DNA from 2 places in the Alteromonas naphthalenivorans genome. Region 2 is predicted to be linked to the other one. Evidence: predicted binding sites of a transcription regulator. Region 2 holds the regulator's gene; the other holds the start of a gene.
The links. Region 2 encodes FliA, which starts transcription of late flagellar genes. Its sites were predicted from a motif close to CTAAAGNTNNNNNNNNNNNNGCCGATA; they were not measured.
Positions count from the first base shown of each region.

Region 1 (4,217 bases), 2.2 Mb from region 2:
GTGTCTCAGTCCCAGTGTGGCTGATCTTCCTCTCAGAACAGCTAGAGATCGTTGCCTTGGTGAGCCTTTACCTCACCAACTAGCTAATCTCACTTGGGCCTCTCTTTGCGCCGGAGCCTAAGCCCCGTTTGGTCCGAAGACATTATGCGGTATTAGCAGTCGTTTCCAACTGTTATCCCCCTCGCAAAGGCAAGTTCCCAAGCATTACTCACCCGTCCGCCACTCGACATCATCTAGCAAGCTAGACATGTTTCCGTTCGACTTGCATGTGTTAGGCCTGCCGCCAGCGTTCAATCTGAGCCATGATCAAACTCTTCAATTAAATATATCGAATATGAATCGTCGTTGTGTGACACTCTTAATGAGTGCCCACACAGATTGTCTTGTTATAAATTGTTAAAGAACGTGGTGCAGAATCGCGACGCTTTCGGTCGGGACTTCTGCGCAAGGAGGACTCAGGCTACATATAGTTGCTAGCGTCTTTCTTGCTTTGCTTCTCTTCGAAGCGGATGCGCATTCTACGCGTTTCGTTTTCAGTGTCAACGTTTTTCGTAAATTTCTTTTCGAAGCGCTGTTAACTCCAAAGAGTTAATGAAAACTGCTTTTCCAGTGTTGTTACCAACTCCTTGAAGCGAGGCGCGCATTCTACATCGTTAAGTTACGATGTCAACCTAGATTTTTAACTTTTTAATCAGTCTTAATTCAAGGTTGCGCACTGTGTCTTGTGAATGCCTGAAGCCCCCTCAAAACGTGGAGCGCATTATAGATAGGTGGCGTAAAAGATCAACCGTTATTTGGCACTTATTTGCATTTAATAACACTTTCACCCTCAAACGCTTATTTTTACATCATTTAGGTGTATTCCATTGGACTTTAGGATAGTTCTTTCACATTTTATTGTTCTAATTGTTACAAATGAGTAAACTATAACCAGCCTTCATTATTATGATAATAAACACTAGAAAGGTAGGTATATGAAAGTAGGCTTTATTCAATGCACTGTTATTAGTGCTATCTTTGCAATCGCAGGATATCTGTTGTTTTCATCAGCTAGTATAGAAGCGCACGTTCCGTTAACGGTTTCAGCGTCTTTATTAATAAGCGGTATATTAACCCCGTGGCTAGCTTCACTCCTTAACAATTCCCCCTCTGAAACAGCTGCGCCCTCCACCAGCAGCACAACCACTGAAACACTCTATGTGGGTAATCTACCGTATCGTGCAAACGAATCTGCGGTTAAAGAGTATTTTGGTAGTTTTGTCGAAGTACAGTCTGTCCGACTCATGAAGGATAGAAAAACTGGCAAGCGAAAAGGTTATGGCTTTATTGAAGTGATAACTAGCGACCTTGACCCAGTAATAGCGAAGACTAACGACTCAGTGTTCCAAGAGCGAACATTAAAAGTTAGACCAGCTAAAGACAAAGTAGAACAAGTATAAATTAAAAAACCTGGGCATGACCCAGGTTTTTTTTACTCTATTCTGAAGCCGCTTGCTGTGGCATCGCGTTTAATAAGTTTTGGTTAAACGTATGGAAACGATTTATAGCTGAAACTAAATCAGGTATTTGTACATCTTTCATTTCACTAATAATACCTGCAAGCAATGTATTGTAGTCATCTCCAGCGCCTAAGGTATTCTCGGCATTTTCGAACGTAGACATCATCTTTTCTAGATACTGTGCTATTGGGCTTACTACATTACCGTATTGGTTTTCAGCCTCACCTTCTTCACTGTAGTGCTTTACGTTCTCATAAGCCTTGACCATTTCGGTTTGTGTAGTGCGGTTTAACTGCAACGCATACCCAACTAACTCTTTGTCATCGAAACCTAAATTCAACGCTTGTTCGAACGCCTTATCCATATCCCCGCTATAAAAGGTATCGGCTAAGTCTTGTGCTTCACCCACAAGGTTTGCAATAGCTGTCATTTCATCTTCGTCTATTTCACCCTTTAACGAAAAGCTGATGCCACTTCGCTCAAAGTATTCATATTGAGATGACTGCTGCGCCACAACTGAATCTGTATTCGAACTAGACGCTTCAGCATCGTCATTCGCGGGTATATATAGCGAAGCCTGACTAGCAGCACTAAACTGTCTGATACTTTCAAAGCTAAGGTTTACTTCATCCCCATCTTTGGTTCGAATGAGCAAGCTTCCTGATTTAGCATCAGATGCAGATACCGCGTTAAGCTCGCTCACACTCACTGGATTAGGATTGAAGATATTCTGTTCCAGATCATTGATGCCGCCGTCTATCATTTCGCGACTACGCGTAACACCTTCTTCAATCTCATCATTCATAAAGCCAGCGAGATCCTTTTCAGCCATAGCGAATCCACGACTTACCCCTTCACGGGCCTGACCAAACAACCCTTTCAAGGTATCATCATCCGCACCTCCATCAGCCGCACCTTGAATGACTCCGGTCACGAACCCAAGTACATTACGTGCGACTTTCTCGAAATCGAATAAGCTTTTATTTTCTTCGCCGTCATCTGACTGTTTGCTTTCATTCGGGCGCTTGCCATCAACAACCACATTTTGACTTAAGCTACCACTGAAGACCTTTAAGCCAATACTGGTTTGCGTGCTATTCACGGTGACTGTCGCTGAATGCTGCTTGGTAAACTCGGCTGCTTGTTGTAAGCCTTCCTGTTGAAGCTGCTTCTTTATAGCTTCATTCGGGTGAACCGATGCCTTTTCATCCACTTTCTGGTCGCCCATGAAAGCCTTAATTTGACTCACGTTCATAATTTGATCCTCACTATCCTCAATCAAGTTATCGGCACCAATCACGTATTGTTTAATTTTAATACGAAATTTTTGCTTCTGTGAGTTTTATCCGTTGCACATATAATATAAGGCACTACAATTCGCAGCCTTATTTAAATGATGTTCGGAGAACCACATGACAACCACCACTGCAAAAGACTATCAAGCTCAACTCGATGAGAAAGTGGATCGGTTAGGTACTCTCCTTACGCCGTTTAACGCACCGAGTCTGTCGGTGTATCCTTCAAAACCTGAAAACTACCGTATGCGAGCTGAGTTTCGTGTATGGCATGACGGTGACGATCTTTATCACATCATGTTCGATCAGGGGTCTAAAGAGAAATACCGCGTAGATACATTTCCACCAGCAAGTGAAACCATCAACAGTGCAATGCAGCAGTTAATAGAATATTTAAAGCCAAATGAACTGCTGCGCAAAAAGCTTTTCCAAATTGATTATTTAACTGGGCTATCCGGCGAACTGGTTATTAGCCTTCTTTATCACAAGCCACTTGATGATGAATGGGAAGTGCAAGCTGAACTGCTTCGCACCTTTTTAGCTACGCAATTTACCGCGGTGAGTATTATTGGGCGGGCTAGAAAGCAAAAACGCATTGTGGGTAACGATTTTATTATAGAACGTCTACCTATTAATGGCCGTGAATTCGAATTCAAACATATCGAAAACAGCTTTACTCAACCTAATGCAGAAGTGAATTGCAGCATGATTGAGTGGTCACTTGAATGCTCTGCTCCCCTAACTGGCGATTTACTCGAAATGTATTGTGGTGCAGGGAACTTCTCAATGCCATTGGCAGTTCATTTTGACAACGTGATAGGAACCGAAATAGCAAAGCCTTCGGTACAAGCGGCGCAATACAATATTGCGGCAAACCACTTAGATAACGTGAAAATTGTTAGGCTTTCTGCAGAAGAGTTTACTGAAGCAATGAATGGGGAAAGAACCTTCTCTCGTTTAGAAGGTATCAACTTAACTGAATACAATTTTACTACTGTATTGGTCGACCCACCTCGAGCAGGGTTAGACGTAGATTCACTAAAGATGATTCAAGGGTACGATAATATTATCTATATTTCTTGTAACCCTGAAACCTTAGCTGAAAACTTAAGCCTGCTTTGTGAAACTCACGAAGTAGCAAATGCGGCGCTGTTCGATCAATTCCCATTCACCCACCATATAGAAGCAGGTGTGTTACTCACCAAAAAGTAATGCTCTGTATATTGTGAATGTCGCATATTGTCAATAAATCGGCAGCACACTTAGGCTTTAAAGCTTAAGATGCGTCGGAAGATGTCTCTGATGAAAGCTTCGACATTGCGCCCAATTGCACGAAACGTAATTGGGCTTTAACCCTTTCGCCAATTTCCATCTTCAACTTAGTATCAGCTTCTAGTGCTTCTGCCCCTGCACTAAAAACCAA
Region 1 is NC_015554.1:188,202-192,418, reverse strand. Features, by position in the region: rRNA gene AMBT_RS00835 (16S ribosomal RNA) at 1-322, opposite strand, end outside; gene AMBT_RS00830 (RNA recognition motif domain-containing protein) at 975-1,439, shown strand; gene AMBT_RS00825 (DUF5610 domain-containing protein) at 1,477-2,754, opposite strand; gene trmA (tRNA (uridine(54)-C5)-methyltransferase TrmA) at 2,912-4,006, shown strand; gene fabR (HTH-type transcriptional repressor FabR) at 4,071-4,217, opposite strand, start outside.
Region 1: the regulator FliA is predicted to act here: its motif matches at 2,784-2,810, upstream of AMBT_RS00825 (DUF5610 domain-containing protein).

Region 2 (4,217 bases):
GATTACGATTGATACCTATCGTATTGCAGCGTTTGAGCAATTAGCCACATATGGAAAAATTATTGGCTGCACAGTGCGTAAAGCACAAAGTAGTGAAGAATTATCAGATTTATTGTTTCAATTACGCCATAAGAGACTAGTGTTAATTGATACGGCAGGCTTTAGTCAACGAGATAGTCGATTAATTAAACAGATAAATCAATTTGATAACGGTCAAATGCAGCCAGTGAAAAAATACCTAGTAGCGCAAGCGAATACCCAATATGCTGCATTACAACGTATTATAGATGCGTACGAAGGGGTGGAACTTAGCGGTTGTATCTTTACAAAGCTTGATGAGTGCTACTCTCTAGGCGAAGTGCTTAGCGCAGCGGTGGAGTACCAGTTACCTGTCAGTTATGTAACAGATGGACAGAAAGTTCCTGAAGACATTAAGATTGCAGAAGCAAAATCTTTAGTATCTGCTGCTGCAAAGCTTTATAAAAAGTACGGTTTGAATCATACTACTAGTAACAATGTGGTTAAAACAGCACGAGCAGTATGATTGATGATCAAGCGAGTAGCTTACGAAAAATGAAGCAATCACGATTAATCAAAGTTATCGCCGTCACCGGAGGTAAAGGTGGCGTTGGTAAAACAAATATTACGCTAAACACAGCTATTGCTATGGCAAAGCAGGGAAAGCGGGTAATGGTATTGGATGCAGACTTAGGTCTGGCCAATGTGGATGTAATGCTAGGATTGCGAGTAGAGAAAAACCTCTCCCACGTATTATCTGGTGAGTGTACCTTGGACGATGTTCTCGTTACGGGTCCTCACGGTATAAAAATAGCACCAGCCACATCAGGTTCTCAATCAATGGCAGAGCTATCACCAACGCAGCATGCAGGACTCATAAGAGCATTCAGCGAGTTGCGCACGCCCATTGATGTGCTTATTGTGGATACCGCAGCGGGTATTTCCGATATGGTGCTAAGCTTCTCCAAAGCCTCCCAAGATATTATGGTGGTAGTGTGTGATGAGCCCACTTCACTTACCGATGCCTATGCATTAATTAAAATTCTTAACCGAGAACACGGTGTCTTTCGCTTTAAAGTGGTCGCTAACATGGTCCGCGATGTTAGAGAAGGTCAGGAACTTTTCAGCAAATTATCTAAAGTAACAGGGCGATTCTTAGATGTTGCGCTAGAATTGGTAGCAACAGTTCCTTTTGACGAGAACATACGCCGAGCAGTACGTAAGCAAACGTCAATTGTAGATGCTTATCCAAGTTCTCCGGCAGCAGTGGCGATTAGCCAGCTAGCAGCCAAAGCAGGATCATGGCCTATACCTGCGCAACCGGGTGGCCATTTAGAATTTTTTATTGAGCAACTAATAGCAGATAAAGCAGTAGGAAGTCAGCGTTGAATAGCAAAGCAGCCGCTTATCAACAGCAAACAGACAAGTCACAATTAGTTGAGCGTCACGCTTCGCTAGTGAAGCGGATAGCACACCACTTAATGGCGAGACTACCAGCCAGTGTTCTTGTCGATGATTTAATCCAGTCAGGTATGATTGGACTGCTAGAAGCTGCACGAAACTTTGACGGTTCCAAAGGGGCAAGTTTCGAAACCTTTGCAGGTATTCGTATTCGTGGCGCCATGCTTGATGAAATAAGAAAAGGTGATTGGACTCCTCGTTCCGTTCATAAAAACGGTAGGGCAATCACAGAAGCCATCTCTCAAGTTGAAGGTGAAACAGGCCGAGACGCGCGAGATGTAGATATTGCAGCTAAAATGAATGTTAGCATGCAAGATTATCATCAAATGCTGAACGAAGTGAATGCCGGAAAATTGGTGGGGATTGAAGACCTTGGGGTTTCTGAAGATGTCATTTCTACAGAAAAAAACCGAGGCAGCGACGCACCGTTAGAAGATTTGATGCAAGGGGCTTTCCAAAAAGCGCTAGCACATGCTATTACTACATTACCCGAACGGGAAGCGATTGTACTTTCTTTATACTATGATGAAGAACTGAATCTTAGAGAAATAGGCGAAGTTCTTGATGTTAGTGAATCGCGAGTAAGTCAAATTCATAGTCAGGCCATGTTAAAACTCAAATCACGAATGAAATCGTGGCAAGTTGACGAAGAATAGAAATTAATAACAATTAACCCCTCATTGGAGGCTATTTTGGATAAAAGTATGAAAATTCTCGTGGTTGACGATTTTTCTACCATGAGACGTATCATAAAGAACCTGCTAAAAGATTTGGGTTTTGCCAATATCCAGGAAGCGGACGACGGTAACACCGCGCTGCCTATGCTACAACAAGGTGATTTTGACTTTGTTGTAACAGATTGGAATATGCCAGGTATGCAAGGTATCGACTTATTACGCGCTATACGTGCCGACGATAAGTTGAAACACCTACCGGTTCTTATGGTGACAGCAGAAGCGAAGAAAGAACAAATCGTTGCCGCAGCGCAAGCTGGTGTGAATGGTTATGTTGTTAAACCTTTCACTGCCGCTACGTTGAAAGAAAAATTAGATAAAATCTTCGAACGTTTAGGTTGATCCAGACGCTCACCAGAGAAATGAGGTTTACTGGATGTCGACAAATGAAAGTGTCTCCATAACGCTCGAAGAAGCCAAAAAATTGGTAGCGTATCTTGAAGAGGGCGATAACGCATCAGCGAACGCTGTCTTAGAAGCTGTTTCGATGAAAGAGTCCATTGAGCTCTTTGCTGAAGTGGGTAAATTAACGCGTCAACTTCATGACTCGTTGAATAACTTCCAAATCGATGAACGTATTAAAAATTTAACCGTTGATGACATTCCTGATGCGCAAACGCGACTGATGTACGTTATCGAAGAAACGGAAAAAGCTGCCAATACCACCATGGACGCAGTTGAAGAGAGTATGCCAATTGCTGAAGTGCTCTCTACCCGTATCGAAAAAATTATGCCGGAATGGAAGAAACTGATGAATCGTCAACTTGAGTTGGGCGAATTCAAAGTTTTATGTGCAGATTTAGACGAATTGCTAGAAGACGGATCGAAACAATCAGCTAAGCTTACATCATTGCTTACCGAAGTGTTAATGGCACAAGGTTATCAAGATCTTACCGGTCAAGTTATTCGCAGAGTGATTGAACTCGTAAAAGAAGTGGAAGATAGCTTAGTTAATATGCTGACGATGTTCGGTGAACCCGAACAGGCGGAGCAAGACAAGCCATTGGAAGCGAAAGTCGAAAAAGTTAACAAGATCGATAGTGTCGAAGCCGAAGGTCCAATTATTGATGCAGACCAACGCGATGATGTGGTATCTGGCCAAGATGACGTAGATGATCTTTTGTCTAGCTTAGGTTTTTAGGGGAGCGGGCGCATGGCGTTTGATGTTGACGAGGATATATTACAGGACTTTCTAGTTGAAGCTGGGGAGATCCTTGAACAATTACAAGAACAGCTCGTTGATCTGGAAAATAATCCTGAAGATGCAGATTTACTGAATGCTATCTTCCGTGGTTACCATACCGTAAAAGGTGGCGCCGGCTTTTTGTCGCTTACCGAATTAGTTGAAATTTGCCATGGTGCAGAAAACGTTTTCGATGTAATGCGAAACGGACAACGTACTCTTACGCCTGAATTAATGGATACCATTCTTCAGGCCACCGATGTAGTAGTCGATATGTTTGAGCGTGTTAAAGCGCAAGAACCACTAATTCCTGCAGACGCAAAGTTAGTTGATTTGCTGCATAAGTTAAGCACCCCAGAAACCCCAGACGAAAACATCTTTGGTGACAGTAGTGAAGCGGCTGAAGTCCCCGCTGCCGAAGAAGAATTCGCGTTAGAAGAAGCGCCTGTACCTGAAGCGCCTGCCGCAAGTAGCGATGGCGGCATCGACGAGATTTCTGAAGATGAATTTGAAGCCTTGCTGGATGAACTTCATGGTTCAAATGCCCCAGGTAAATCTGCGAAAGCAGAACCAAAAGCGGCAGCCCCCGCGGTTGGTGGTTCAGGTGATGATATTACCGACGATGAATTTGAAGCACTGCTAGACGAATTGCACGGTAAAGGTAAATTCAAAGAAGAAGAACCAGCGCCTGTAGCTGCGCCGAAAGCGGCAGCGCCTAGCGGTGAAGAAATTACCGACGATGAATTTGAAGCATTGCTTGACCAATTACATGGTTCAGGACAAGGCCCTACAGCGCAAGGTGCTGAACCAGCAGCAAATAC
Region 2 is NC_015554.1:2,968,338-2,972,554, reverse strand. Features, by position in the region: gene flhF (flagellar biosynthesis GTPase FlhF) at 1-544, shown strand, start outside; gene AMBT_RS13005 (MinD/ParA family protein) at 541-1,407, shown strand; gene AMBT_RS13000 (RNA polymerase sigma factor FliA) at 1,404-2,135, shown strand; gene cheY (chemotaxis response regulator CheY) at 2,172-2,555, shown strand; gene AMBT_RS12990 (protein phosphatase CheZ) at 2,590-3,354, shown strand; gene AMBT_RS12985 (chemotaxis protein CheA) at 3,367-4,217, shown strand, end outside.